DNA from 4 places in the Rhizobium sp. RAF56 genome. Region 1 is predicted to be linked to each of the others. Evidence: predicted binding sites of a transcription regulator. Region 1 holds the regulator's gene; each other region holds the start of a gene.
The links. Region 1 encodes LexA, which represses DNA repair genes until DNA is damaged. Its sites were predicted from a motif close to TGTTCNNNNTGTGTTCNG; they were not measured.
Positions count from the first base shown of each region.

Region 2: the regulator LexA is predicted to act here: its motif matches at 1,659-1,676, upstream of AB4048_RS08530 (ribonuclease T2 family protein).
Region 3: the regulator LexA is predicted to act here: its motif matches at 2,962-2,979, upstream of AB4048_RS05940 (ImuA family protein).
Region 4: the regulator LexA is predicted to act here: its motif matches at 5,891-5,908, upstream of AB4048_RS06345 (helicase-related protein).

Region 1 is NZ_JBFRDU010000003.1:98,307-105,899, reverse strand. Features, by position in the region: gene gltA (citrate synthase) at 1-1,017, opposite strand, end outside; gene AB4048_RS03740 (ComEC/Rec2 family competence protein) at 1,311-3,737, shown strand; gene lexA (transcriptional repressor LexA) at 3,731-4,447, opposite strand; gene AB4048_RS03730 (VOC family protein) at 4,763-5,650, shown strand; gene kdsA (3-deoxy-8-phosphooctulonate synthase) at 5,647-6,492, shown strand; gene eno (phosphopyruvate hydratase) at 6,640-7,593, shown strand, end outside.
Region 2 is NZ_JBFRDU010000008.1:19,731-27,323, forward strand. Features, by position in the region: gene ettA (energy-dependent translational throttle protein EttA) at 1-763, opposite strand, end outside; gene AB4048_RS08530 (ribonuclease T2 family protein) at 897-1,643, opposite strand; gene AB4048_RS08535 (alpha/beta hydrolase) at 1,816-2,748, shown strand; gene AB4048_RS08540 (DMT family transporter) at 2,768-3,730, shown strand; gene AB4048_RS08545 (CaiB/BaiF CoA transferase family protein) at 3,751-4,947, shown strand; gene AB4048_RS08550 (thiamine pyrophosphate-binding protein) at 4,951-6,603, shown strand; gene AB4048_RS08555 (class I SAM-dependent DNA methyltransferase) at 6,713-7,593, opposite strand, start outside.
Region 3 is NZ_JBFRDU010000005.1:109,405-116,997, forward strand. Features, by position in the region: gene leuD (3-isopropylmalate dehydratase small subunit) at 1-79, opposite strand, end outside; gene AB4048_RS05915 (VOC family protein) at 207-635, opposite strand; gene AB4048_RS05920 (hypothetical protein) at 748-978, opposite strand; gene AB4048_RS05925 (HpcH/HpaI aldolase/citrate lyase family protein) at 1,252-2,160, shown strand; gene AB4048_RS05930 (DUF1737 domain-containing protein) at 2,178-2,384, shown strand; gene AB4048_RS05935 (metallopeptidase family protein) at 2,402-2,839, opposite strand; gene AB4048_RS05940 (ImuA family protein) at 2,999-3,961, shown strand; gene AB4048_RS05945 (Y-family DNA polymerase) at 4,002-5,420, shown strand; gene AB4048_RS05950 (error-prone DNA polymerase) at 5,417-7,593, shown strand, end outside.
Region 4 is NZ_JBFRDU010000005.1:193,067-200,659, forward strand. Features, by position in the region: gene AB4048_RS06305 (glutathione S-transferase family protein) at 1-376, shown strand, start outside; gene rpmF (50S ribosomal protein L32) at 535-720, shown strand; gene phaR (polyhydroxyalkanoate synthesis repressor PhaR) at 917-1,489, opposite strand; gene AB4048_RS06320 (acetyl-CoA C-acetyltransferase) at 1,726-2,907, shown strand; gene AB4048_RS06325 (beta-ketoacyl-ACP reductase) at 3,007-3,732, shown strand; gene AB4048_RS06330 (hypothetical protein) at 4,154-4,318, opposite strand; gene AB4048_RS06335 (YMGG-like glycine zipper-containing protein) at 4,534-4,785, opposite strand; gene AB4048_RS06340 (DUF3309 family protein) at 4,822-4,977, opposite strand; gene AB4048_RS06345 (helicase-related protein) at 6,100-7,593, shown strand, end outside.

The DNA.
Region 1 (7,593 bases):
GTCGAGCAGCGGATCGTCCTTGATGCCAAGCTCGCCGAGCACCTCATGCGTGGTGCGCTGCATGATCTTGGCGCGCGGATCGTAGTTCTTGTAGACGCGATGACCGAAGCCCATCAGGCGGAACGGGTCGTTCTTGTCCTTGGCGCGGGCGATGTATTCCGGAATTCGGTCGACCGAGCCGATTTCGGTGAGCATGTTCAGCGCCGCTTCGTTGGCGCCGCCATGAGCCGGGCCCCAAAGGCAGGCAATGCCGGCTGCGATGCAGGCAAACGGGTTGGCACCGGAGGAACCGGCGAGACGGACCGTCGACGTAGAGGCGTTCTGTTCGTGATCGGCGTGCAGGATGAAGATACGGTCCATCGCGCGCGCCAGAACCGGATTGACCACATAGTCCTCGCAAGGCACCGCGAAACACATGTGCAAGAAGTTGGACGCGTAGTCGAGATTGTTGCGCGGATAAACGAAAGGCTGGCCGATATGGTACTTGTAGGCCATCGCCGCCAGCGTCGGCATCTTCGCGATCATTCTCAGGCTGGCAACCATGCGCTGATGCGGATCGGTGATATCGGTGGAGTCGTGGTAGAAGGCCGAAAGCGCGCCGACGCAGCCGCACATGACGGCCATCGGATGCGCATCGCGGCGGAAGCCGGTGAAGAAGCGCGACATTTGTTCATGCACCATAGTGTGGTGCGTGACGCGATGGTCGAAGTCCTTCTTCTGCGCGGCGGTCGGGAGATCTCCATAAAGGAGGAGATAGCAGACCTCCAGGAAGTCGCCATGCTCGGCCAGCTGTTCGATGGGATAGCCGCGATGCAGCAGAATGCCCTCGTCGCCGTCGATGTAGGTGATCTTGGATTCGCAGGCAGCTGTCGACGTAAAGCCAGGATCGTAAGTGAAAGAAGAGGTGTGCTTATAAAGGGCGCCAATATCAATGACACTGGGGCCGATGGTGCCGGCCTTCACAGGCAAGTCCACCGACGTGTCGCCCCACAGTAGTTTCGCGCTTTGTTCCGTCATGCTGATCCTCCAAGATTTGGCGGGTTGGCGCCACAAAAAGCGCCAAATGGTTAAGCGTCCACCGATTGCTATATGATCACGAAGCTAATGCCAAGTTACCGTGGCGCCTATTTGTGCATCGCGTCATCAACTTTTGGGCACTGCAATATCTGCTCTTCCGAGAGGATGGACAAGCAGCGTCGCGGCGGTTGGGAAAGGCTTTTATCGAACCGGTGACCCAATCGATTTTTGTTGAAAATTTCGATCAATAGTTGCAAGTTTCTAGGGATCTTGAACATCGACTGACAGCGGCTATGCCCGACACCGAAGCGCGAGACAGGCAGGTAACGAGCTTCAACCTGCCGCCGCCGAGGACAGGCGGGTCAGCGCTGACCGTTCCCTTGGAACGCGGGGTCCGCACGCAGGACCGTGTGCCGCTGGCAAGTAGGGCTCGTCTGGCGCGAGCGGCGTTTTCCGAAGCACTTGCCCTGCTATTGCAGGAAGAAGCCGCGCATGGGCGCGCCTTGCTTTTCGCGCCAGTCTATATGGGCTGCGGCGCGATCATCTGGTTCAAGTCCGGCAACGATCCTCCGACCGCCGCGATCGTCATGGGAGTTGTGATCTCAGCCGCGAGCCTTGCCGTGAAAAGGCAAGCCAGCGCCGTTTCGCGCCACCTTTTGTTCGCCGCGATGCTGGTGCTTGTCGGCATGCTCCTTGCCCAATGGCAAACCTGGCGAACGGGAACTTTCATGCTGGACGTTCCGGTCACGACCACGATCACCGGGCGTGTCGAGCGCCGCGAGATCGACGATCGCGGCCGTTGGCGCTATCTCGTTGCCGTCACGGCGACGGAGGCGCCGGCGCTGAGACGTTCGCCGTCGCGCGTCGCGGTCCTTGCGCGGGGAAAGCAGGAACCCTTCGTTCCCGGAGATATCGTACGGGGCAGGGCGCGCCTCATTCCACCTGCCGGCCCTGCTTTGCCCAATCTCCACGACTTTGCCTTCGACGCCTATTTCGACGGCATCGGCGCAAATGGCTTCTTCTACGGATTGCCACAGAGGATGTCTCCAGACGGAGACATGGAGGACGCGACGCTTGTCGCAAGCCTCGAACGGAAACTGACGACCCTGCGCGAACGGATCGGAGATCGCATCCGCGCCATCCTGCCGGGCGACACCGGCGCGTTTGCCGCCTCGCTGGTCAACGACGAGCGGCGCGCCATCTCGCCGGAGACGATCGATGCGCTGCGGGTCTCCGGGCTAGCGCATATCATCGCCATATCGGGGCTGAACATGGCGCTCTCGGCCGGCATTTTCTACGTCGGCTTGCGCCACGCGCTCAGTCTCTTCGCGGGAGTGGCGCAGGCGCGTCCGATCAAGAAGTTCGCGGCCGTTGGCGCACTTATGACGGTGACCGCCTACTATCTCATTTCCGGATTCGGCGTTTCGGCCGAGCGCGCCTTTGTGATGATGGCGATCATGCTGGTGGCGGTCCTGCTCGACCGGCCATCCGTCAGTCTGCGAAACGTTGCGCTGTCAGCAATCGTCATCCTGGCGCTATCGCCGTCGGAGGTGCTCGGGGCGAGCTTTCAAATGTCCTTTGCCGCGACGCTCGCCCTCGTCTCCGGCTACAGGCTTTGGACAAGGCGGGCCAGTCGCGAGCGCACGATCATTCCGTTGCCAACCCCTTGGCCGATCAAAGCGGCCGGGCGCTTCTTTGCCGGAATTGCGATGACCTCGCTCATCGGCGGGGCCTCCACGGCGATCTTCTCCATCGAGCATTTTCACCGGCTGGCGACATACGGCCTTGTTGCCAATCTGGCGGCGATGCCGATCGTCTCCGTCATCGTCATGCCGGTCGGCATGCTGGCGATGCTATTGATGCCCTTTGGCTTGGATGCCGTACCTTGGAAGATCACCGGCTTGGGCCTCGATGCGGTGATTGCGATCGCGAAGACCGTCGCAGCCTGGGGCGGGAACGTGCCGTTCGCCCGGCTGCCGCCCTGGCTGTTCCCCGCCGTCGTTGCCGGCATCCTCCTGATGGGGCTTCTGCGGACGCGCCTCCGGCACATTGGAGTGCTGCTCATCGTTGCCGTCGTCACACTATCCGCTGCAATACCCGGCCGGCCGCCTCCCGATGTGATGATCGCGGAGGACGGCGACCTGGTTGCGCTCTGGCGAGATGGCCGCCTGGCGCCCAATCGGGAACGGCCGCCGGATTTCATTTTCGAGCAGTGGCAGCGTGCGCTGGCAATCGATGCGTGGCAGCCACCACGCATGCTCGGGGACATGTTTGCTCTTCCGCGTGCCAGCAAGCGCCAGGGTCGGGTCGCGCTGGATGCCGCGCAACGGCAAATCGTCCGTCAGGAAATGGAGCGGGCGCTGGATGTGGTCCCAGATGGCGGGTTTGCCTGCAACGGACGGGAGTGGTGCGCCGCACTGCTGTCGAATGCACAGATATTGATCACCATCAACCAAGCCGCCTATCTCGGTCCTGCCTGTGATACCGCCGATATCGTCGTCACCCCGGCGAGATTGAAACTGGACCGTTGCCGCACCGGCGCCCGGATTTTCAGCGCCACGAGCCTAAGACGCTCGGGATCGGTGGAAATCGATGTCGGCTCGGGAAACCCCATCGCCACGACAGCATTCGATGGAATCGCGAGAGCCTGGAACATCCACCGAGCCTATGACTGGCGTTCGGGAACGTTCAAGACGGACCCCGATTTCACCGCTCAGTGATAACGGCGAATGAGCCCTACCAGCTTGCCCTGAACTTTCACGCGGTCCGGCCCAAAGATGCGGGTCTCATAAGCCGGATTGGCGGCCTCGAGTGCAATTGAGGCACCCTTGCGTCGGAAGCGCTTCAACGTAGCCTCTTCGTCGTCCACGAGAGCCACGACGATATCGCCGGGATTGGCGGTGGAGCCATTGCGAATGATCACCGTGTCGCCATCGAAGATCCCGGCCTCGATCATCGAATCGCCTTTGACCTCCAGCGCGTAATGTTCACCGGAGCCCAACATGTCGGCGGGTATGGCGATATCATGGGTGTTGTTCTGTATGGCCGAGATCGGCACGCCGGCTGCGATCCGTCCCATCACCGGAACGGAAACCGAATTGTTGCCGTTGTCGGCGGTTTTTGTCGCGGCGGGCGCTACCGGCTGCGGCTTTCCGAGGCTTCCCTCGATGACGCTCGGCGAAAACCCGCGCCGCGGCTGCATGCTGGGGCTGTAGGCCTCAGGCAGCTTGATGACTTCGAGCGCTCGGGCCCGGTTCGGAAGCCGCCTAATGAAACCGCGCTCCTCGAGCGCGGTAATGAGCCGATGGATACCGGACTTAGACGCCAGGTCGAGGGCGTCTTTCATTTCATCGAAAGAGGGAGGTATGCCGGATTCCTTCATTCGCTCGTGAATGAAAAGTAGCAGTTCCTGCTGCTTGCGAGTCAACATTGTATGAGGCCCCAATCGTGAAACAAATCCAGAACGGACACTATATGTTCCATATGTGTTCCGCAAGTGCTTAAATTTTCGTGAAGATGGTCGCGCTGATGATGAATTTCACCTTCGCATGCTCGATTGGTGCCGCCTGCGGGCGTTTCTCGCGGTCTCTTGGCACACGCGGTCAGAAATCTTGGCGGGCAAGTCATCAATCCGATTCGGAGTATCGGTGTTGCCACCGCAGCCTTTGGGCTTGAAACGGGTCGCGGAAAGGCGCAAACGCTACCACACGTGAAGGCTTGAGGAAGACGATTGAGGGAGCAGGGCATGAGCTCGTCGCCACATCCGCTTGACCATCTGGTGTTGCCGACAATGAGCATTGCCTCGGCGCGCGAGAGGCTGGGTAAGCTTGGCTTTACGGTCGCAGCCGACGCGCTTCATCCCTTCGGAACGGAAAACGCCTGCGTATTCCTCGCCGACCAGACTTATCTTGAGCCGCTCGGCGTTGCCGATCACGAGCGAACCGTGGCGAGCGCTGCCGAAGGTAACGTTTTTACGGCGCGCGACCTGGCTTTTCGGTTCCGGCAAGGGGAAGAGGGCTTCTCCGCCATTGCGTTCGGTACGGCCGACGCAGCGGCCGACGACAAGCGATTTCGTGCAAATGCGATTTCGGCCGGCCGGCTGCTCGAGTTTTCGCGGCCAGTGCGCATGCCCGACGAGACGCAATCGGTGGCGGGCTTTCGCTTAGCCTTTGCCGCGGACCTGCGCGCGCCTGATTTCCTTGCTTTTTGCTGCGAGCGGACCAATCCTCTTCCGTCGGACCGCAGTGCGCTGGAGCGGCATGCCAACGGCACCACCGGCATGGCCGAGGTAACGCTTTCCACTCGGGATCCTAAAGCCTTTGCCGGCTTCCTCTCGCAGGCCTGCGGCGGCGCCAAGGTTCAAGAACATTCATTCGGGCTGTCGGTTCAGACGGCAAACGTTCGCCTGGCCGTCATGACGCCGCAAGCGCTCGAAGCCTTCTATGATCTCAGGATCGCCCAGACGGACCCGGGTTTGCGCGCAAGGGCGATTCTCTTTCGCGTCCGCGATCTTTCCGTGACAGCGGCGCATTTGACTGCTAACGGCGTGACCCACACGCGCGCGGGCAATCGCATCGTCATCAAGGCAGCGCTCGGCCAGGGCGCTCTGTTTGCTTTCGAGGAGACACAATGAGCCATCCGACAAATTCCGAAGTCGTCGCAGGCGAGGGCGCTTCTCGCGTTCTGTTTTCGAACAGCGGCAAGCTTTCGCTGATTGCAGGTCCCTGCCAGATGGAGAGCCGGGATCACTCCTTCATGATGGCAGGTGCGCTTAGCGAACTCTGCGGCAAGCTGGGGATCGGTCTGGTCTACAAGGCGTCTTACGACAAGGCGAACCGCACATCGCTATCGGGCAAGCGCGGTATCGGGCTCGATAGTGCCATGGAAATCTTCGCCGATCTGAAAAAGGAGTTCGGCTTTCCGGTCTTGAGCGATATCCACACCGAAGAGCAATGCGCCGTCGTCGCCAAGACCGTGGACGTGCTGCAGATACCCGCGTTTTTGTCCCGCCAGACCGATTTGTTGGTTGCCGCCGCCAAGACCGGTCGCGTGATCAACGTCAAGAAGGGCCAGTTTCTCGCCCCGTGGGACATGAAGAATGTCCTCGAAAAGCTCAATGCAAGCGGCAATCCGAACATTCTGCTTTGCGAGCGTGGCGCGTCGTTTGGATACAATACCCTGGTGTCCGACATGCGATCGCTGCCGATCATGGCGGCAATGGTTGCTCCGGTAATCTTCGATGCCACCCATTCCGTGCAGCAGCCGGGAGGCCAGGGCGGTTCGACCGGCGGGCAGCGCGAATTCGTGGAGACGCTGGCGCGCGCAGCCGTTGCTGTCGGCGTTGCCGGCGTGTTCATCGAAACGCACGAAGATCCGGATCACGCGCCCTCCGACGGGCCGAACATGGTGCATCTGAAGGATATGCCGCGGCTTCTGGAAAAGCTGCTGGCCTTCGATGCCATCGCCAAGGGCTGAAAACTGGAATTGCGTTCAAACGTCTGACACGAAACTCGTTTAGGCGGCAGGAACGCTTTTCGTCACGGCAACGCGGCATTGAAAATTCCGCTGGGCCGCTCTAGACAGATTTCAATCGATTTAACCACCAGCGAGCAGGAAGCTATCATGACCGCCATCACCGACATCATCGCCCGCGAGATTCTCGACAGCCGTGGCAATCCGACCGTCGAGGTCGACGTCTATCTGGAAGACGGCAGCATGGGCCGCGCGGCCGTGCCGTCGGGCGCCTCGACCGGCGCCCATGAAGCAGTCGAACTGCGAGATGGCGGCAGCCGTTACCATGGCAAGGGCGTCGAAAAGGCGGTCGAGGCCATCGACACCGAAATCTTCGATGCCATCGGCGGCATGGATGCTGAAAACCAGATCCAGATCGACAACATCATGATCGAGCTCGACGGCACGCCGAACAAGTCGCGGATCGGCGCCAACGCCATTCTCGGCGTATCGCTCGCCGTTGCAAAGGCGGCCGCCCAGAGCGCCAACCTGCCGCTCTACCGTTATGTCGGCGGCGCGCATGCCCGCCTGCTTCCGGTGCCGATGATGAACATCATCAATGGCGGCGCCCATGCCGACAATCCGATCGACTTCCAGGAATTCATGATCCTGCCGGTCGGCGCCGAGACGCTGCGCGATGCGGTGCGCATGGGCTCGGAAGTGTTCCACGTTCTGAAGAAGGAATTGTCGGCGCAGGGCCACAACACGAATGTCGGCGACGAAGGCGGTTTTGCGCCCGGCCTTTCAAGCGCCCCGGCAGCACTCGACTTCATCATGAAGGCGGTCGAAAAGGCCGGCTACAAGCCCGGCGAAGACATGTTCCTCGGCCTCGACTGCGCCTCGACGGAATTCTTCAAGGACGGCAAGTACGTGCTTGAAGGCGAAGGCCGCACGCTTGAACCGGGTGCCATGGCGGAATATCTCGCGGAGCTCGCCGCGAAGTATCCGATCATCTCGATCGAAGACGGCATGGCGGAAGACGATTGGGATGGCTGGAAGACGCTGACCGACCTGATCGGCAAGAAGACGCAGCTGGTTGGTGACGATCTGTTCGTCACCAACTCC
Region 2 (7,593 bases), on a different contig from region 1:
CGCGGCCCTCCTGCTGCATGCGCTTGGCCTTGGCCTGCAGGTAGGCGGAATAGTTGCCTTCGTACGGAATGCCGCGGCCGCGGTCGAGCTCGAGAATCCAGCCCGTGACGTTGTCGAGGAAGTAGCGGTCGTGGGTGATCATCAGCACGGCGCCCGGATATCCGCGCAGGTGCTTTTCGAGCCAGGCGATGGTTTCGGCGTCGAGGTGGTTGGTCGGTTCGTCGAGCAGCAGCACATCCGGCTGCGACAGCAGCAGTTTGCAAAGCGCCACGCGGCGGCGCTCGCCGCCCGAAAGGCTGGTGACATCGGATTCCGCCGGCGGGCAACGCAGGGCATCCATGGCCATTTCCACCTGGCTTTCGAGATCCCAGAGGTTCTGGCCGTCGATGATGTCCTGGAGCCGTGCCCCTTCATCCGCCGTCTCGTCGGAATAGTTCATCATCAGCTCGTTGTAACGATTGAGGATGGCGGTCTTCGAGGCGACCCCTTCCATGACGTTTTCGAGTACGGTCTTTGCCGGGTCGAGCTGCGGCTCCTGCGCGAGATAGCCGATGGTGGCGCCTTCGGCGAGCCACGCTTCGCCGGTGTATTCCTTGTCCAATCCCGCCATGATCCGAAGCACGGTCGATTTACCGGCGCCGTTCGGGCCGAGAATACCGATCTTCGCATCGGGATAGAAGGAAAGGTGAATGTTTTCCAAGATCTTCTTGGCGCCATAGGCCTTGTTGAGGCCGGCCATATGGTAAATGAATTGACGTGCCATTGCTGCGCGCTCCACGGACGGAAGAATGAAATTCGTGCCGCTATGTAGGCGAAACACGCCTATCGGGCAACGCCGAAACCGGCATTGCACGGGATTTATGCGTCCGATCGGGAAATAGGAAGATGACGGAGCCTCAGTGTCCGACTGCGCTGACGACACCTTCATTGCAGCCGAACGACGTCCGGCCCGCCGACTGGATGAGGTCGGCAAGCCGCGCGCCGGGTGCGGCCTGATCGAGCGCATCGGCGGAAAGGCCGATTGTCAGCTCCGAAATCACGCGCTCGTCGCCCACCCGCCGGCAGCTCATCTTGACGCGGTCGCCGGCACCCGGACCAAAGCTTTCGTCGAACGCCGCCTTGATGCTCTCCGCATCGATTTTGCGTCCGATGTTGTCTGCGAACAGCTGCCTGACGGCCGAAGCGTTCAACTGGTCGATGAAGCCAACCGCCGCACGAAAATAGGCGTCGGGGGACACTTTGGTGCAGGTGCCATGCTTGGTCCATTCGTGCCGTTCAAGGCCGGATTGCGTGCCAGGCATTGCCTTGTCGAGCACCGCCTTCGTCTCCGGCGAAAGCTGCACGTCCGGCAGGCTCTTCCAGTCGCCGTCGCGATCGGCGCGCTGTTGCTGCTCGGACACGTCGCAATAGTCCTCGCGCATCGGCCATAGACCGTGGAGCGAGAAATTCTTCGCGTCAAAGCCGTCGCGGGTTTGAACGCGGCACTCGCTCTTCTGCCGGTTTGTAGCACAGAAGGCCGGCTGCCAGCTGGCAGCGAGGATGAAGCGCGTGGCGCCCCTGCCGGCATCACGTGCCGCGCCGTCCGAAACGAGCGCCAGCAGACAAACAACCGCCGCGCCCAGCGCTCGCATCCATGTCGCCATGGTTAGCCCTCCAACCAGAACAATAGAGGAACAAGTAAGCAGGTTGCAGCAACTGACGCAACCCCTAATCGCAAAGATCAGCACAAATTGTTCCGTGTTCTTTGATCGCTTGGCGTTGCAATCACGCGGCAGATAGCCTTTGTTCGCGGGACTGAGGAGGACCGTATCGCCAATGTTTGCCCACATGCTGCGGCACGACAGCCCGACCGGGGCGTCGCTTGCCTACCATCACCTGCCGGCGGAAGGTAAGGCGCGGGCGATCCTTCTCGTCTGTCATGGGCTTGCGGAACACGCGCGACGCTATCAGCGCTTTGCCGAAGCCATGGCCGCACGCGGTTTCCACGTCTATGCCCATGACCACCGCGGCCATGGCGAGACGCGCTCTGCCGATGCTCCGCTCGGGCGGTTTTCGCGCCACGACGGCGTCGAGCGCGTGATCGACGACGTGATGGCGATGCGCGCCGTTGCGGCCGCCAATCATCCGGGCCTGCCCGTCATTCTGTTCGGTCATTCGATGGGCGGACTGATCGGCCTCAACACGGCGGTCAGCCATCCCGGCAGCTTCGATGGCGTCGCGGTCTGGAATTCCAATTTCAATCCGGGGCTCGCCGGCCGGCTCGCACAGGTCATTCTTCGGACTGAGCGGATGCTCAAGGGCTCCGATGTGCCGAGCGCTATTCTGCCGAAACTCACCTTCGGCGCCTGGGGCCGATCGGTTGCAGATCGCCGTACCGACTTCGACTGGCTCTCCCGCGATCCGGCAGAGGTCGACAAATATGTGGCGGACCCGCTCTGCGGCTTCGACGCCTCGGTGTCGCTGTGGCTCGACGTCTTTGCGCTGACGTTCCGCGCGACCCAGCAGAGATATCTGGACAGGCTGCCGCGCGGCCTGCCGATCCATCTCGTCGGCGGCGGCCATGATCCGGCGACGGCAAACGGAAAAGCGGTCGAATGGCTGGCAAAGCGTTTGAAACGGGCCGGCTTTTCCCATATCACTCTTCAGATATATCAGAGCATGCGGCACGAAACCCTGAACGAGCTGGGCGCCGACGCCGCTATCGACGAATTTGCGAATTGGTGCGATCGGGTCGCCAAGCGATGCTGATTGCCGAGGAATGACGTGAATGACGGCCCAGAACGGCATCCCATCGCCCCGCCTGCGTGCTTCGGAGCTGACGATCGGACTGCTGACGATGTTCGTGGCCGTACTGATATCTCCGATCATCGACATCTTCTCGAAGCTCGCCGCCGTCACGGTACCGCCCGTCGAGGTCACCGCCGTGCGCTTTCTCCTTCAACTCGTCTTTACGCTTCCCGTCATGCTCGTGAGGCGCAACTGGGGCGTCTGGACATTTGAGCACGCAGCGCTTCATGCCATGCGCGGCGGCACGCTGATGCTCTCCATGATCTGCTTCGTCACGACGCTTCAGGTCATGGAAGTGGCGGATGCAATCGCCATCTTTTTCGTCGAACCGATCATCCTGACCATCCTGAGCAGCGTCTTCCTGAAGGAAACCATCGGCTGGCGCCGCTACACCGCCTGCGCCGTCGGTTTCTTCGGGGCGATGCTGATTATTCAGCCGAGTTTCCAGGAAGTCGGGTTGATCGCCCTGCTGCCTGTCGTCACCGCCTTCTGCATTGCAGTCTACGCGCTTCTGACACGGGTGGTTTCCCATCGCGAAGATGCCTGGGCCATGCAGTTTCAGACCGCCATTTGGGGCATGCTCTTCAGCGGCATCCTGCTCTGGCTCGGACACGGCAGCGGCTCGCCGATCTTCGATAGCGTCGTGCCGAGCCTGCGCGCAGGCCTTTACCTCCTCGGCGTTGGCGCCACCGCGGCACTCGCCGGCATCCTCAGCGTCTATGCCTATCGTTCCGCCCCCGCCTCGACGCTGGCACCGATCCAGTATTTCGAGATCGTCTCGGCGACGATCTTCGGCTGGCTGATCTTCGACGATTTCCCAAATCTCATGAAGTGGGTCGGCATCCTGATCATCATCGCTTCGGGTCTTTATATTATCTGGCGCGAGCGACGCTTTGCTTCCAAACCCGTATCCGATACATCTGAGGCGACGCGCGCGCCTTGAAGTTGACCACCAGGACCGACATGACAAACGTGACTGAGAAGAAACCTCCCCTTTCCGGCATACGCGTCATCGAGCTTGCCCGCGTGCTCGCGGGCCCCTGGGCAGGGCAACTGCTTGCCGATCTTGGCGCCGACGTCATCAAGGTGGAGAACCCCGACGGCGGCGACGACACGCGCCAATGGGGCCCGCCCTTCGTCGAGGGCAAGGACGGAGAAAACCTGTCCGCCGCCTATTATCATTCCACCAACCGCGGCAAACGCTCGATCACCGCTGACCTCAAGACAGCGGAAGGCCAGGACCTCGTCCGCCGGCTGGTGATGACGGCCGACGTGCTGATCGAGAACTTCAAGCTTGGCGGCCTTGCCAAATACGGGCTCGACTACGAAAGCCTGAAGAAGATCAATCCGAAGCTCGTCTATTGCTCGATCACCGGCTTCGGCCAGACCGGCCCCTACGCGGAGCTCGCTGGCTACGATTATATCGTGCAGGGCATGTCGGGCTTCATGTCGATCACCGGCGAGCCGGACGGCCAGCCGATGAAGGCAGGCGTCGCGATCGCCGACGTCTTCACCGGCATCTATGCGGTATCGGCCATCGAGGCGGCGTTGATCCATGCGCTGAAGACCGGCCAAGGCCAGCTTGTCGACATGGCGTTGTTCGACGTCCAGTCCGCCGTGCTCGCGAACCAGAACATGAATTACCTGATCTCAGGCAAGGCGCCGCAGCGGCTCGGCAACGCGCACCCCAACATCTCCCCCTACGAGGTGGTGCCGGCATCGGACGGCTATCTCATTCTCGCCGTTGGAAACGACGGCCAGTTCCGCCGCCTCTGCACCATACTCGGCATCGAGGAACGGGCCGGCGACGAGCGCTTTTCGACCAACAAGGCCCGTATCGCCCATCGCGACGAGGTTCGTCGCTTCGTCTCCACCGAGACCCTGAAGTGGAGCAAGGACGAGCTTTTGCGCGCCTGCGAGCAAAACGCGGTCCCTGCCGGCGCGATCAACACGATCGAAGAAATGTTCGCCGATCCGCAGATCGCGGCGCGCGGCCTCAGGATCGAGCTGGAAGACGCGGCCGGGACCAGCATCCCGAGCGTCCGCACGCCGATCGTGCTTTCGGAAACACCCTTGCGCTATACGCGGCCAAGCCCGCGTCTGGGCGAGCACCAGGAGGAGGTGCTTGCCGAATTGAATGACCTGGAGAGGAAGGCTTAGAGAATGAAAAGAAGTGGAGGAGAGCTGATCGTCGAGGCCCTGAAGGCCAACGGGGTGAAGCGAATTTCCTGCGTTCCCGGCGAGAGCTTTCTCGCCGTGCTCGACGCGTTGCACGACACCGACATCGACGTGCTTGTCTGCCGTCAGGAGGGAGGTGCCGCGATGATGGCGGATGCCTGGGGCCGGCTCACCGGCGAACCCGGCATCTGCATGGTCACCCGTGGTCCTGGCGCCACCAATGCGTCGGCCGGCTTGCACATCGCGCGCCAGGATTCCATTCCGATGATCCTGTTCATCGGCCAGGTCCAGCGCGACGCCCGCGAGCGCGAGGCGTTCCAGGAAGTGGAATTCCGGCGTGCCTTCACAGAATTCGCCAAATGGGTCGGCGAGATCGACGATGCGTCCCGTATTCCGGAGTTCGTCAGCCGCGCCTTCGCCGTCGCTACCTCCGGCCGCCCCGGCCCGGTCGTCTTGACGCTGCCGGAAGACATGTTGCGCGACGAGGTGGATGCACCGGCCGCAAGGCCCTATACCCCCGTCGAGAGCCATCCGGGCAGGAGCCAGATCGCCGAGCTCGGCCGCAGGCTTGCCGGCGCCGAACGACCGATGGTCATCCTCGGCGGCACACGCTGGGACGAGCAGGCGGTTACCGGCATCAGCGCCTTCGCCGAGCGCTTCAAGCTCCCGGTCGGCTGCTCCTTCCGCCGCCAGATGCTGTTCGACCACACGCATCCCTCCTACGCCGGCGATGTCGGCATCGGCATCAATCCGGCGCTCGCCAAGGAGATCAAGCAATCCGATCTGCTAACCCTGATCGGTGGCCGCCTGGGCGAGATGCCCTCCTCCGGCTATACGTTGATGGACATCCCCTACCCCTCGCAGACGCTGGTCCATGTCTATCCAGATCCCTCCGAACTCGGTCGCGTCTACCGCCCGGAGCTTGCGATCTGCGCAAGCCCGACCGAGTTTGTCGCCGCCCTTGCCGAACTGGAAGCGCCCGCGTCGCCGAAATGGGCAGCGCGCACCGAGCAGATGCATGCGGCCTACCGTGCCTGGTCGACGACGCCGGAAACGAGCCCGGGTGCCGTCCACATGGGGCGGATCATGGACTGGATCGAAGCCAATACGGCGCCGAACACCATTTTCACCAACGGCGCCGGCAACTACGCGACCTGGCTGCACCGTTTCCACCGCTTCCGCCGCTTCGCCACGCAAGCAGCCCCCGCCTCCGGCTCCATGGGCTACGGCCTGCCGGCCGCGGTTGCAGCCAAGCAGCTTTTCCCGGATCGCGAGGTCATCTGCTTTGCCGGCGACGGCTGCTTCATGATGCACGGCCAGGAATTTGCGACCGCCGTGCAATACAATCTGCCGATCATCACGCTCGTGATCAACAACGGCATGTACGGCACGATCCGCATGCATCAGGAGCGCGATTATCCCGGCCGCGTCAGCGCGACCGCGCTTAAGAACCCGGATTTCGCGGCTTTCGCCCGCGCCTACGGCGGTCACGGTGAAACGGTGAAGGCAACGGAAGAGTTTGCCGCAGCCTTCGAACGGGCACGCGCGAGCGGTAAGCCCTCAATCATCGAAGTCGTGCTCGACCCGGAAGCAATCACCCCCTCGCGAACACTCAGCCAGATTTCGGCGGGGAAGTAGGCCGAGCGCAAGCCACAAAAAAGCCGGTGAGCAAAACTCACCGGCCTCTCTGTCCGCGGCAAGTTGAGATGCCTCGGCTTATATCCACAATCCAGAGCGCGGCGATGCTTCACGCTGCGCGGCGGAAGGAAAATGTCCGGTTGTCGTTGGTGGAAATCAACCCCATGCGATGAAGCGACGCTAGCACGGCTTCAACGGACCGCCGCGCCTTCTGCCCCTGCTTGAAGCGAGCCGCGATCGTCGCAGCATCGAGCGCGGCATCGGCAGCCATAAGCTGATACAGCACGGCCGGCGTCTGGTCGCGATCGTCGGACGGAAAGCCCGGTTTTGGCCCAGCGGCGATTGGCATCACCTCGCCGAGATCGGCCTCGAGCTGCTCGGCCTTTTCCTTCTCCGATCCGAAGCGGGGGATCTGGTAGTCGGGACGCAACCAGCGGACCAGGCCGCGCCTTTCCTCATCCGCCCGCTCTTTGTTAAGTGCCACCAAGCGACCAAGCACCTCGTCTTCCGGCAGATCAGCCGGCCAGCCATAGGCCTCGGCCACGGCTTGATCCAGCTTCTCGTGTAGTTCCTTCACGATCAGCACCAGCCCGTCGTCGAAGATGCGTCGCCCCTTAGGGTCGAGATCGTCCGGCCGTCCGCCGCCCTTCAGCCGCTCCAGCACGTTGTAAAGCCCAGTCAGGGTGAGGTGCGCGTGATCCCCCAGGACACGTTTGCGGTGTGCATCCAGTTCCTCGGCGATCTCGCCGATCTTTTGTTTTTGCTCGTCGGTGGCGGCAGGGAATGGGAAGGGGTCGAAGCAGCGGGATTTTGAATAGCGAGGATCGTTCCCGATGCCCAACCAACCACCAGCGCGCAGAGCCCAAATGCCATGAAAGCGCGAAGATAGGACGCCGAGGCAGTCACCGCCATCGAGAGCTATTGCAATGAGCATATGATCAGGAAGGATGCTGCCGTCGAGAAATTGAAAAACTCGGTGTTTCGTTGTTT
Region 3 (7,593 bases), on a different contig from region 1:
TGGGAATGATCATGTCGGTGTCGACATTGACGACCGGCAGAGGGGCTGCGACGCCCGTGAGCTTGGTGAATTTGTCCATGACCTGGCCTCCAATTTCGGCAGATGGGATATATGGATCAGCGTTTAGTGCAGTTTCCTGCCGAAATGAAGGAAAATTTGCAAGGCGAGCCAGCCGCAGCGGTGGCGGCGGCTGGTTCCGGTCGCGACTAGGATTTTTTTGCCGGGGAGTTGATCGCCCAGAGGACGCCGAACGGATCGCGAAGCTGGCCATAACGGTCGCCCCAGAACATCAGCTCGACCGGCATGACCACTTCCGCGCCAGCGGCGACGGCCCGCTCCCACCAGAAATCTATGTCGTCGACGACCAGTTGCAGGGAGAAGGATTGCGGCTTCGTCAGCGGATGGCCGTGCTCCGGATAGGCGTCGCTCAGCATGAGGGAACTGTTGTTCACGTAGAGGTGGACATGCATCGTACGCCCCTGCTCGTCGACCGGAACCCGGAAGGCTTCCTCGGCGCCAAACGCGCGCTTGTAGAATTCCGCGGCCTTCACCGCGCCATCGACCGTCAGATAGGGCAGAAGCCCGTTCTTGACGGGCGGCATCGCATTCCCTGCTTCTTGCGTCTCTGAAACCATCTTCGTTATCCTTCTTTCTCTTAAAGGGTAGCGAGCTCAGCCCGCTCTCCCATAGGACGCCGGAGATCAGCCCCAGCCGACAACGTCGGCCGGTTTTTTCGAAGGAACGAGATCAGAGGTCGATGATGGTGCCGCGGCCGTCGTTCCAGATACGCATGTTCTGTTGCGAATTGGCGCGGGCGCGCACCGGCTGCGGCTTCATCTTCAGCGATAGTGCACGGCCGACCATCAGCGCGGTCAGGATGCCGCCGACGGCGAGCGTGAGCGAGACGGTAAACAGCGCCAGTCCGGCAAAAACGGTGATGGCGGCAAGGGCGAAGAACAAAGAACGGACGTTTTGCATGGGTGTCACCTTTCTGGACGTAATGTCGTCCTTCGCCTCCTCCTCTTCAATGGCAGCGTGGCATTTTGGTGGATTTGGCCGGCCACGGGTACAGTCGGTCCCATTCCTAGGGAACGCGGACGCGGGTCTGTGGTGCAGGGCGAAAAGACGTCAGGAAAATGAGGCCATGCCTTGTTTTCTTGTCGTTCCGATACGCTAAGGCTTTGAATAGGCGTTCTGTTTTCTTCAGAGAAGTGATTTCGAATTCGAGAATAATAGTCTAGTCTCGCCCGTATGAGCAGACAGACCCCTCTCCGTTCCGCCCGCCTGCGTCGTTCAGTGTTGAGCGTCCCTGCGATCAATGGTCGCGCCCTTCAGAAGGTTCACGATCTTGATTGCGACGGGGTCATCTTCGACCTCGAGGATTCGGTCGCGCCTGAGAAGAAGGCCGAGGCACGCGAAAACCTCAAAGCCTTCTTTGCCGGCAAGCCTCTCGGCAAAGAGACGATCATCCGCGTCAACGCGCTGTCGACTCCCTTCGGCCGAGACGACCTCGATCTCGTGCTTCGACTCAACCCCGATGCGGTGCTTCTGCCGAAGGTCGATGAGCCGCAGGATGTCTTAGGCGTCAGCGACCGGCTGGCGGAGGCCGATGCGCCGGAGGAGCTGCGTATCTGGGCGATGATCGAGACCCCGCGCGGGGTGTTGAACGCGGCGGCGATCGCCGAAGCCGGCCGCACGCCTGGAAGTCGTCTCGACTGTTTCGTCGTCGGGCTTAACGACCTGCGGAAGGAAACCGGAGTTCTGCAGCAACCCGGCCGCGCCTATCTCGTGCCGTGGCTGATGCAGGTGGTACTTGCGGTCAGCGCCTACGGGCTCGACGCGGTCGATAGCGTCTTCAATGATTTCAAGGACCAGAAGGCTTTCGCCGACGAATGCCTGCAAGGCCGTGCCATGGGCTTCGACGGCAAGATGCTGATCCATCCGGCCCAGATCAAGGCAGCCAACCGTCATTTCGGGCCGGACGAGCAGGCTGTAATGGAGGCCGAGGCAATCATCGCAGCCTTCGAGGATCCGGCAGCGGCCGGTCTCAACGTCGTCAATATCGGCGGCCGAATGGTCGAGCGCCTGCATCTTGTCCAGGCGGAGGCGCTGGTCCATAAAGCGCGCCTGATCGCGAAACGCTCGATAGCGTCAGCCTGATTACGAAAGATTGCTGGATGAAACTCTACCGCTTCCTGACCGGTCCGGACGATGCTTCCTTCTGCCATAAGGTGACGGCCGCCTTGAACAAAGGCTGGTCGCTGTCGGGTTCCCCGACCTATGCCTTCAACGCGGCAACAGGCGCGATGCAATGCGGCCAGGCGGTGGTGAAGGAAGTCGAAGGGAAGGATTACGATCCGGAGATGAAGCTCTCCGAGCAATAGGAGAATTCCAGGAAAGCTTAGCGGTCCGTCGCTTCCTCGGCGCTTTCCTCGATCCGCTCCATATCCTCGTCGCTCAGGCCGAAATGATGGCCGATCTCATGGATGAGGACGTGCGTGATGATGTCGCCGAGCGTTTCTTCGTTTTCCGCCCAGTAGTCGATGATCGGGCGGCGATAGAGCCGGATGCGGTTCGGCATTTCGCCGGTTTCGAGGGTAAAGCGCTCCGAGATGCCACGGCCTTCGAAAAGCCCGAGCAGATCGAAGGGCGTTTCCAGCGCCATGTCTTCGAACACGTCGTCGTCGGGGAAATCCTCGATCTCGATGATGAGGTTGCCGGTCAGCGCCCGGAATTCTTCCGGCAAATGGCTATAGGCCTCCGCGGCCAGAGATTCGAATGCGCTGAGCGTGGGGGCGTGGCGGTCCCGCCAATCCTCGCTCTGATCAATGCGGGCCATAAATGCTTCCTTCCTTTCCGCCCATATAGAACCTTTGATGGGGTTTTTCGAGAGCGGAATCAGTCAAAGGAATAAATTCATAGAATTGGTTGTTGACTCTTCTCTCAAGCTCTGGAATCCATAAGAACATAACAAGAACATTAAATCAGGAGCACCGTCATGGCCGAGAAAGCCGTGGCGCGGGAGACGCTTTTTGCCCTGCGCGAGACCATTGCCCGTCTGGAAGGCAAGCCGGTTCCGGCCTTGGCTGCTGCCGCTCATGAGGCCTTTGCGGTTGGCGGCGAGACGGCGGCGCAAAAGGCGCGCGGCTTTTCGCGAGATGAGCCGCCGCCTCTTTCTACCGGCATCGATGCCGTCGATGAGGCGCTGGAAGGCGGCTTGCGGCGCGATGCGCTGACCGAGATTCGATCGCAAAGCCTGCGCGATGCGGGTGCCGCGAGCGGTTTCGCGCTGGCTTTGACCGCATGCATTCAAGCCGAGGAAGATGCCGGGCCGGCTCTTTGGATCGGCGACACCGTAGCGGGCTTGGAGGCGGGTCTTCCCTATGCGATCGGGCTCAGGGATTTCGGCATCGATCCGCAACGGTTCCTGCTGGCTGCACCGCGCAAGCTGGAGGAAGCGCTATGGCTTGCGGAGACCGCGCTTTCAAGCGCCGTGTTTGCGACAATCATTTTGGAAGTGCGGGGCAACCCGGCTCGTTTCGGGCTGACCGAGAGCCGACGGCTGGCGCTCAGAGCCAAGGCGGCGGGGCGGCCGCTGTTTCTTCTGCGCCAGGCGGGAGAAGAGGAGGCGAGCAGCGCCTATCACCGCCTATGCATCGAACCCGCGCCGGCTCCGGCGCGGATTTTGCTGGATGGACCCCTGCTTGGCGGCAGCATCGGCAATCCGGCCTTCCGTGTCGTTCTGGAAAAGAGCCGCAATCCGGCTCCCCTGTCTTTCGTTCTGGAGTGGAATGCCCATGGCCGCCGTTTCCTTACCGCTTCTGACCGGCAACAGCCTGCCCTTCCCGGGGCAAGGGCAGCGCGTCCTGGCGTTGGCCTTCCCGCATTTGCCGACCGACCGGGTCGCCCGCAAGAGATGGGGTCCCTCCTGGCGTTCGGCACGCACCGCCGGCACGCTTAAGACGCCGCCTCTGGTGAGCGCCGGCCGCTCGAGCAATACCATGCGGCTGACGGCGCTTGACGAGAGGGCAGAGGCGCTGGGGCTGAAACGGGGCCAGGGCGTGGCGGAAGCGCGCGCCATCTGTCCCGCCCTCGACGTGCTGGAGGAGGACAAGGCCGCCGACCGCCGGTTTCTGGAAACCGTCGCCGACTGGTGCGACCGCTATACGCCGCTGGTGGGGTTCGACGGCGATGACGGGCTGTTTCTCGATATCACCGGCTGCACTCATCTTTTTGGCGGCGAGGCAGCGTTGCTTGACGATATTCTGGCGCGCCTTTCCCGGATGGGCATGGATGTGCGGGGTGCGATTACCTCCTCGCCCGGGCTGTCGTCTGCCGTTTGCCGCTTCGGCAGAGGCGGCGTCGTCGCCGACGAGGCGATGGAGACGGTTTTGGCGCCGCTGACGGTCGCAGCCTTGAGGCTCAAGGAAGAGACCGTGACGGCCCTGCACAAGCTCGGCCTCAAGCAGGTCGGCGATATCATGACGGCGGCGCGGGCGCCGCTTGCCCGCCGTTTCGGCGCGTTCCTCCTTCTGCGCCTCGACCAGGCGCTTGGCATCGATGAGGAGCCGGTTTCGCCGCGCCGGCCAGTGGCAAGCCTGTCGGCCGAACGACGGCTGGCCGAGCCGGTGGAAAGCGAGGAAGATATTCTTGCGCTGGCTGGCCAGATCGCGATCTCGCTGAAACCTTCGCTGGATGCACGCGGCGTCGGTGGACGCGCCTTCGAGCTCGTCCTCTTCCGCGTCGACGGGGCGGTCTTCCGGATAACGGCCGGCACCTCGCAGCCGCTCAAGGACCCGAAGCGGATCGCCGACCTCTTTTCCCGGCGCCTGCAGGCCGTTCACAACGATCTCGATGCCGGCTACGGCTTCGAAATCCTGCGGCTCAACGTCCTGCGGCACGAGCCTTTCGAGGGTATGCAGGCGAACTTTGACGGTGACCGCGAAGCCGAAACGTCCCTCGCCGCCTTCGTGGACGGCGTCTCGGCCCGGCTCGGGAAGGATTGTCTGCAGAGCTTCGATATCCGGGAAAGCCATGTGCCGGAGCGCGCGGCGGTCGCGGTTCCGGCGATTGAGGGGTTCGCGTCAGGCCGTGGGACCGGGCAAGACAGGATCCCGCCCCCTCGGGGCGAGCGCCCTTTGCGGCTTTTCGCCGTGCCGGAACGGGTGGAAACCCTGCTTGCCGAAGTGCCGGAAGGCCCGCCGCAGAGCTTTCGCTGGCGGCGCCTGCAGCATCGGGTATCGCGAAGCGAAGGCCCGGAACGCCTTGCCATGGAATGGTGGATCGACGGGGCGGAGGCCCCCACGCGCGACTATTTCCGCATCGAGGACGATGCCGGCCGCCGTCTCTGGATGTACCGCGAAGGGCTTTACGGCGAAGACCCGGCACCGCGCTGGTTCGTGCACGGCGTTTTCGCATGAGCGCGGCACCTCAATTTTTCGAGATTGGTACGAGGACAAATTTCTCCTTCCTGGAGGGAGCTTCGTCGCCCGAGGACATGGTGCTGCAGGCGGCGCTTGTCGGACTTGCCGGACTGGGGATCGCAGACCGCAATTCGGTCGCCGGCGTTGTCAGGGCGCATATGCAGGCCAAGGAGATCAGGAAGGCCTTCGATAAAGATGAGAGGCCTACGCTCCATCCCGTCCGTGTTCAGCCGGGCGCGCGGCTCGTCTTTTCCGATGGAACCCCGGATGTTCTCGCCTATCCACGGAACCGAAGGGGATGGGGGCATCTCTGCCGCTTGCTGAGCGCTGGAAACCTGCGAGCGGAAAAGGGCGCCTGCATCTTGAAGGAGGCGGATCTCATGGAATGGGGAGAGGAGATGATGCTCGCCCTTAGTCCCGATCCATACCTCGCCGACGACGCCTCCCGCGGCCAGGCGCTGGACGGCTGCCTGGAACGGTTGACCCAACGGTTCGGCAAGGCCGTCTATCTGGCCATGACGCCCGCCTATGACGGTCGCGACAGCCGGGTTTTCGCCCTTCTGGCGCAGCTTGCCACCCGCCATCGCGTGCCGTTGCTTGCCACCAACCAGCCGCTCTATCACGAGGCCGGGCGCCGCCCCCTATCGGACGTCGTGGTTTCGATTAGGGAACATGTGCCCATCGCCAGGGCGGGGTTTCTGCTCGCTCCCAATGCCGAGCGCCATCTGAAGGATGCGCGCGCGATGCGTCGGCTTTTTCGGAACTATCCGGATGCGATCGAAAACGCCGGAAAATTCTTCGCCAAGCTGTCCTTCACGCTCGACGCGCTGAAGCACAATTATCCTGCCGAGAACGACCCGGGCGAAACACCCTACGAGACCCTCGATCGCCTGACACGAACGGGAGCGGCGAAGCGCTATCCGGGCGGCGTTCCCGCGGCCGTCGCTGCGAAGATCGATTACGAACTCGATCTTATCCGGATGAAGCAATACGAATCCTACTTCCTGACGGTTCACAAGCTTGTCTGGCATGCCCGCTACGAGTTGGGCATTTTATGCCAGGGGCGTGGCTCGGCCGCCAATTCGGTCATCTGCTACTGTCTGGAAATTACCGAAGTGGATCCTCAGAAAAGCACGCTGCTTTTCGATCGTTTCATCTCCATGGATCGCGACGAACCACCCGACATCGACGTCGATTTCGAGCATGAACGACGCGAGGAGGTCATCCAGCATATCTATGAGAAATACGGCAAGGAGCATGCCGGGCTGACGGCGGGCGTCATCACCTATCGCACCCGTTCCGCCGGCCGAGAGGTTTCCAAGGCCTTCGGACTCTCTGAGGACGTGCAGTCGGCGATCGGAAGTCTGGTATGGGGCTGGTCGGAAGACAAGCTGTCGGAACGCGATGCAAAGGCTGCCGGTCTTAATCTTGCGGATCCAGTGACCCGAAACGTCCTGAAGTATGCTTCCGCTCTGCTCGGCTTTCCCCGCCACCTCACGCAGCATGTCGGCGGCTTCGTCATCACCCGTGACAGGCTCGACGAAATCGTGCCGATCATGAAAACGGCGATGCCGGGCCGGTATATGATCGAGTGGGACAAGGACGACCTCGACAATGTCGGGCTCCTCAAGGTCGACGTGCTGGCGCTCGGCATGCTGACCTGTCTCAGAAGGGCCTTCGATCTCCTTCGCCTCCATTACAATGTAAAGAAATCCCTCGCCGATCTCGGCAACAGGGAGCATGGCGAGGAGGGTAAGCCGGTTTACGACATGATCTGCCGGGCCGACACGGTCGGGGTCTTTCAGATCGAAAGCCGGGCGCAGATGAGCATGCTGCCGCGCCTTCAGCCACGGAAATTCTATGATCTGGTGATCGAGGTGGCGATTGTGCGGCCGGGGCCGATCCAGGGCGACATGGTGCATCCCTATCTGAAGCGTCGGGAACTGCGAAAGCAGAACATCCCGATCGACTATCCAAGCGAGGAACTGAAGGCTGTCCTGGAACGAACACTCGGCGTTCCCCTGTTCCAGGAGCAGGCGATGCAGATTGCCATCACCGCCGCCGGCTTCGAACCGGCGGAGGCCGACCGGCTACGGCGGGCGATGGCGACGTTCAAGAGGACCGGCACCATCGGCAATTTCGAGAAGCGCTTCATCGAAGGAATGACCTC
Region 4 (7,593 bases), on a different contig from region 1:
GGCGCGCGCCGAAGCGCGGGCGGTATCCTGCGAAATGGTGGCCGGCTTCCGCGCACTTCGCAATGCCTGCCCAATGAACATACGCCGACCGAAGCAGCGCATCGAACTTGGCGACGGCGTGATGAGCGACGTCGCGCGCATCGAGACTATCTGGCGCGACATGCGCGATCATTTCGGCGGGCCGTTTCTCTTCGGCGCTTTTTCGGCGGCGGACGCGATGTTCGCTCCGGTGGTCAATCGCTTCGAAACCTATGATCTGGTTGCGTCGGCCGACACGCTGAGCTACATGACGGCCATGAAGGAGCTGCCGGCATGGCAGGCGTGGCAGCAGGCGGCGCTTGCCGAGACGTGGATCGTGCCCGAGGACGAAGCGTAAAGTCCATTCGGCCGCGCCTTGCAAAAAATATGCATGGGGACTGGTCAAACCCCCGGGAGCCATGTATAAGCGCGCCAAATTTCCGAAATCGGTGCGTATCCGTTTCGGCCGCCTGGCTGGCCGAGGATATGTTTCGTCCGCAAAGTGGAGTAACGAGAATGGCTGTACCTAAAAGAAAAACGAGCCCGTCCAAGCGTGGTATGCGCCGCTCGGCTGACGCTCTGAAGGCTTCGACCTATGTCGAGGACAAGAACTCCGGCGAACTGCGCCGTCCGCATCACATCGACCTGAAGACGGGCATGTATCGCGGTCGTCAGGTTCTGACGCCGAAGGAAAACGCATAATCCTGCGTTATCCATTCATTTGGACAAAGGGCCGGCAATTTGCCGGCCTTTTGCGTTTCTATGATTGCCTCGTCTGCTGAGTGCGAACGGGCCGTTTTCGCAAGCGTCGAACGACGGATTCCCGTCCGCCCATCGGGGACAAAATCGAAAACGGATTGTAGGGAAGACGGCACCCGGCCGATGAAGCCGGAAAGGATCAAAGGCTGTCGAGCTTGCTTTGCAGCGCGCGTAATTGCTCTTTCAGTTCGTCGATGTCCTTCGCTTCGGCTTTCCGGCTTTCCTTGACCGCCGGCTTCATGAAGGGCGAAAACATCTGCATGGCCTGCTGGAACATTTCGGTGTTGCGGCGAACCTGATCCTCGACCATCTGGATGGGGAGTTGTAGATTCTTGCCGAGCGGCGTTTCACCAAAGGCGCGGTCGATCTGCTCGCGCATCTGCACCTGTTGTTCGGTGAAGGCTCGCATGGAGTGCTCGAGGTAGCTCGGCACGACCATCTGCATTTGATCGCCGTAGAAGCCGATCAGCTGGCGCAGGAAGGGTATCGGCAGCAGCGTATTTCCAGTCTTCGATTCCTGCTCGAAGATGATCTGCGTCAGCACAGAGTGTGTGATGTCATCGCCGCTCTTTGCATCCTGGACGTTAAATTCTTCCCCCTTTTTCACCATTTCCGCCAGATCGTCCAACGTGACATACGTGCTGGTGCCTGTATTGTAGAGGCGGCGGTTGGCATATTTCTTGATTACGATTTGGCCGTCATGTTTAGCCATTATCAGTCTCCTAACCCCGTCTGATATGATGGAATGTTCCTCCATCTCAGAGTGTAGACGGAAAGGAAGGCAAGTGACAATCGCTTTGTGCGATGCGGCAAGCCCTTTCCGCTAGCGGTATTTTCGCCGAAAGCGATGTTGCTTGTGAGCATTTGTTCGAGAATTTTGAGTGTTTGACTCCGGCACCAAGCTTTGACACCTTCGCGAAATCTGGCCAGCAATCCAAGGAGGCTACCGTGTCCAATCCATCCATCGTCATCGCAAGCGCCGCTCGTACAGCGGTCGGATCGTTCAACGGGGCGTTTGCCACTGTGGCAGCCCATGAACTCGGCGCAACTGCCATCAAGGGTGCGCTTGAGCGCGCCGGCGTCGACGCCAAGGAAGTTGACGAAGTCATCATGGGCCAGGTGCTGCAGGCCGGCGAGGGTCAGAATCCCGCCCGTCAGGCAGCAATGAAGGCCGGCGTTCCGCAGGAAGCCACGGCCTGGAGCGTCAATCAGCTGTGCGGCTCCGGTCTTCGTTCGGTCGCCCTCGGCATGCAGCAGATCCTGACCGGCGATGCCAAGATCATCGTCGCCGGCGGGCAGGAATCCATGTCCATGGCGCCGCACACCGCGCATTTGCGCGGCGGTACGAAGATGGGCGACATGAAGATGATCGACAGCATGATCAAGGATGGTCTGACAGACGCGTTCTACGGTTATCACATGGGTACGACGGCCGAGAACGTCGCCCGCCAGTGGCAGCTTTCCCGCGACGATCAGGACAATTTTGCGGTCGCTTCGCAGAACAAGGCGGAGGCCGCACAGGTAGCCGGACGCTTCAAGGACGAAATCGTGCCTTTCATCGTCAAGACCCGCAAGGGCGACGTGACCGTCGACGCCGACGAGTATATCCGCCACGGCGCGACGCTTGAGAGCATGACCAAGCTCCGGCCCGCCTTCGACAAGGAAGGCACCGTCACCGCCGGCAACGCGTCGGGTCTCAACGATGGTGCCGCAGCCACCGTCCTGATGAATGAAGCCGAGGCCTCCCGCCGCGGCATTCAGCCGCTCGCACGCATCGTTTCCTGGGCAACCGTGGGCGTCGATCCGCAGATCATGGGAACCGGGCCGATCCCGTCATCCCGCAAGGCCTTGGAGAAAGCCGGCTGGTCGGTCGGTGATCTCGACCTGGTCGAGGCCAATGAGGCGTTTGCGGCCCAGGCCTGCGCTGTCAACAAGGACCTCGGCTGGGATCCCTCGATCGTCAATGTCAACGGCGGCGCGATTGCCATCGGCCACCCGATCGGCGCCTCCGGCGCTCGCGTCCTCAACACGCTTCTGTTCGAGATGAAGCGCCGGGGCGCCCGCAAGGGTCTGGCGACGCTGTGCATCGGCGGCGGCATGGGCATCGCCATGTGCGTCGAGGCGCTTTAACAGCCGACGAGATAAGTGTTTTTCGGTGCTGCGGGCGGATGCGCCCGCGGCATGCAGATTTCAATAATAATACTCAAATAATGATGGGAGGAGTGGAACATGAGCAGAGTAGCACTGGTTACCGGAGGAACCCGCGGCATCGGCGCAGCAATCTCCATCGCGCTGAAGGATGCGGGCTACAAGGTTGCCGCGACCTATGCCGGCAATGACGAAAAGGCGCAGGCTTTCAAGGCGGCGAACGGCATCGGCGTCTACAAATGGGACGTTTCCAACTACGAAGCCTGTGGCGAGGGGATTGCAAAGATCGTGGCCGAGCTCGGTCCAATCGAAGTGCTGGTCAACAATGCCGGCATCACGCGCGATTCAATGTTCCACAAGATGACGCCGCAACAGTGGCACGAGGTCATCGACACCAACCTGACCGGCCTCTTCAACATGACACATCAGGTCTGGAGCGGGATGCGCGACGGAAACTTCGGCCGCATCATCAACATCTCCTCGATCAACGGCCAGAAGGGCCAGGCCGGGCAGGCCAACTATTCCGCCGCCAAGGCAGGCGATCTCGGCTTCACGAAGGCGCTCGCGCAGGAAGGGGCGTCAAAGAGCATCACCGTCAACGCCATCTGCCCGGGCTACATCGGCACCGAAATGGTGCTCGCGGTACCGGAGAAGGTGCTGAACGAGCGCATCATCCCGCAGATCCCGGTCGGACGCCTTGGCAAGCCGGAAGAAATTGCGCGCTGTGTCGTCTTCCTGGCATCTGACGATGCAAGCTTCATCACCGGTTCGACAATCACGGCGAACGGCGGCCAGTTCTTCGTCTGACAATAAATTGCTTGTGCTCCCCGTTTCACCCTGGTGAAGCGGGGACGGCAATCATTCCGCGTTGCTGGCGGGCAAGCCGTGCTTGCCATGCGCGCTTATCGCGGTTTGTCTTGATGTATGGACGGTCTTTACAACGCCCGTGGGCGTTTCGGCCCGGGCGGCTGCGATCTCACCTGCCTCGCGCAGGAGTTCGAAGTCTGGAAGCGGCGGAATTTGAAATCCGGTGGCAGAGGCCGAGGTCGCAACTAGGCATGCGAAACCCGCCCCAAGCAATAATCTGCTCATGGGTTTGCCCTCACGAAAGATAACGTCGGATGCCCTTAAAGTGCGCAGGGATACTACGACGATCACCTACATTAGAAAAGGAAAAAGCCCCTTGCTTCACGCTGGGGCCCTAGTCCTTTTGGTGGTGCCGTGTCGCTCAGCCGCGACGTTCGTCGTATCGATTTGGTTCTGATCTGATGGGAAGGCGCACGCGCCGGCGCTCATCTTCCATACGATTTGCCGCGACGGCTGCGAAGGCCGTGCCGATGGCCGCGATTGCGATGAATGCGAGAGCTGCCAGATTTGCGACTGTCTCGGTCATAGGACCGGTCCTTTCCACTTTGGTCCGCGAACGCTACGTGCGGGCACTGTCCTTCTGTCAGCTGTATATCGGTCGAAATTTAGGCAGGTGAAGGCGTTGATTTCCTATATCCATCGTCAACAAGGCGTTGACGGCAAATCCTGAGGATCCGCTCAGAGCTAAAACGACAAACGGACGCTTACGCGCCCGTTTGCAAAGAGTTTTGAGGCAGGCGGTTAGCGGCAAGGCGCTTCGTAGCGGTTGCCGTTGTGGTCTCGATAGTAGCAGTAGCCGCTACGGTGAGAACGACCGATCAAATTGCCGACCAGGCCACCCGCCACGGCTCCGACCGCAGCGCCGCCCCAGCTATGGGTGACCGCTCCGCCGATGGCGGCGCCGGCGCCCGCGCCGATGGCGGTTCCCCTTTCCTCCGGGGTGCACGCAGCGAGGGTTCCAACAATGGCGACCGCGGCAATGATCTTTTTCATGACTTTACTCCCCTGATATCTGTCGTGACTGCCCGGTCATATCCGGCCCATCAGCACGAGAATGAGAATGATAACGACGACGAGACCGAGACCTCCTGAAGGCCCATAGCCCCAACTGTTGCTGTAGCCCCAGTTCGGCAAGGCGCCGATCAAAAGCAAAACCAGAACGATAAGCAATATGGTGCCAAGCATGATCTGTACCTCTGCCTCCTGCGACCGAAATGCGCTTGGCGTCAACTCCTATCGCGCACAATTGTTCCAACTTTCTCGCGCTTGCAGTGCCGCGTGCGCGACGGCACGGGGCAAGCCTAACATAGCTTTTTTGCGGCGTCATGCCCGAAGCTTGGTCCGATGGCCGCGTTGTTAGTCAGCAAATTCAAATGCTTGATTGACCGAAAAGCAGATTTGTTGGCAGTCCTGATTGCGGGTCCGAAGCGCTATGACCGAGGGTTGCGATTCTTTTGGCGGTCGAACCGATCCCTTGCAAAGGTTAACCGCCTACCGCTTTCGACGTAGAACGTGCTTCTTCGCCCTCTCCATTTGGAGGGGGAACATCGATGGAGACGCAAGATCTAGCAGTGAACAAATCGAGAAAATAGCCGAATCGCCGATTCGTCGCCGATTCGTTCCGGCTTTGATCGAAAGGTTAACCCCTGCAAACAGAAATTGTATTTTTGACCCGTTCGACCGACGCCTGCCGGAATGGTTAATTGCAATCGATGATTCTGGTCGCCGCGGCGCTGCAATCATCCAGAGTCCTGTGGCCGATCGCCCTCAGGCCACTACATCTTGTATGGAACAAAGCAAGAAAGCTCTTGAATCAGCGATTCGTCGCCGATTCGTTCAGTCTTTGATCCAATGGTTACCGAGGCTCTGCCGGGGCGTTGCCTGGCGTCAAAATTCAGGCCTTTACAAAAGGTTAACGATTGCTACCGGCGGCTGAACAGAATTCTGGCCGGCTTCTGGCGAGTCGCCGATTGTCGGCTCCGGGGACGCCGATCGCTCGTTCTCCGATTCAGGATTTGGTGTGATTTCCTGAGTCGCGACCTATATCTAGGCGTGAACAAATCAGAAACCCGACGGAGTCAGCGATTCGTCGCCGATTCGTTCTCAGGCTGTTCCGACTCCACTAGGACTCGCTGTGGGTGTAAGATGAATACATCTTCCGCGTGTCTTGCAGCCCTGCTTTTCGATCACAATGGTCGGGCCTGCGCAAATCGATCCTTGCCTTTGCCGCATAAGGCCGTCATTTGTTTCGGCCTTCGAGGCTGAGCGTGTTGTCTAGGCGCGTACGCCTCATCCTTGCGTGGAATTATGACTTTGACTTCGCATCCCATGATCCTGAGCGGCCGCGGCGTGACGGCGGTACTCGGACCGACCAATACCGGCAAGACGCATTATGCCATCGAGCGTATGGTCGCGCAGGGCAGCGGCGTGATCGGCCTGCCCCTGCGGCTGCTCGCGCGCGAGGTCTATACACGCGTCGTGGAGAAGGTCGGCGCGAAGCATGTCGCGCTAATCACCGGCGAGGAAAAGATAACGCCTCCCGATGCGCGTTATTCCGTCTGCACCGTCGAAGCCATGCCACGGGAGACGCGGGCGGCCTTTGTCGCCATCGACGAAGTGCAGCTGGCCGGCGATCTCGAGCGCGGCCACATTTTTACGGACCGCATCCTGCACCTGCGCGGTCGCGACGAGACGCTGCTGCTTGGTGCCGGAACCATGCGCCCGATCCTCGAACAGCTGTTGCCGGGCATCACGGTCGTCGAGCGGCCGCGCCTGTCGCATCTTTTTTATGCGGGGCAGAAGAAGATCACGCGGCTGCCACAGCGCACGGCAATCGTCGCCTTTTCGGCCGACGAGGTCTACGCGGTTGCCGAGTTGATCCGGCGCCAGCGTGGCGGGGCGGCGGTCGTTCTCGGTGCGTTGAGCCCGCGAACCCGCAACGCTCAAGTAGCGCTCTATCAGGCGGGAGACGTCGAGTATCTGGTCGCCACCGACGCCATCGGCATGGGCCTCAATCTCGACGTCGACCATGTCGCGTTTGCCCAAGACCGCAAGTTCGACGGTTACCAGTATCGCAATCTCAACGCTGCCGAACTCGGCCAGATCGCCGGCCGCGCCGGCAGGCATCTCAAGGACGGCACGTTTGGCGTGACCGGTCAGGTCGACCCCTTCGACGACGATCTGGTCAGGCGTATCGAGGGGCATGAATTCGACACAGTCAAGGTGCTGCAATGGCGCACGAAGGCGTTCGATTTCACCTCGATTGCGGCCCTCAGAGCGAGCCTCGATGCGGCGCCGCGCGTCGGCGGATTGACGCGGGCGCTGCCGGCGGTCGATCAGCAGGCGCTCGAATATCTGTCGCGCGATATGGAAATCAGGGACCTGGCGAGTACGCCGGAACGGGTCGAGAAACTGTGGGAAGCATGCGCCCTGCCGGACTACCGGCGGATTACACCGGCGCAGCACGCAGATCTGATTGCCACCCTCTTTTCCGATCTTGTGCGCTATGGCACGGTGAACGAGGAGTTTCTGGCTGAACAGGTTCGGCGGGCCGATCGTACCGATGGCGAGATTGACACGCTTTCGGCACGAATCGCGCAGATAAGGACCTGGACCTATGTCTCGAATCGGCCAAATTGGCTTGCCGATCCGACACACTGGCAGGAAAAGACGCGGGAAATCGAAGATCGATTGTCCGATGCGTTACATGAAAGGTTGACGAAACGCTTTGTTGATCGCAGGACATCTGTGCTCATGAAGCGCCTGAGAGAGAATGCGATGCTGGAAGCTGAAATCAGTGTA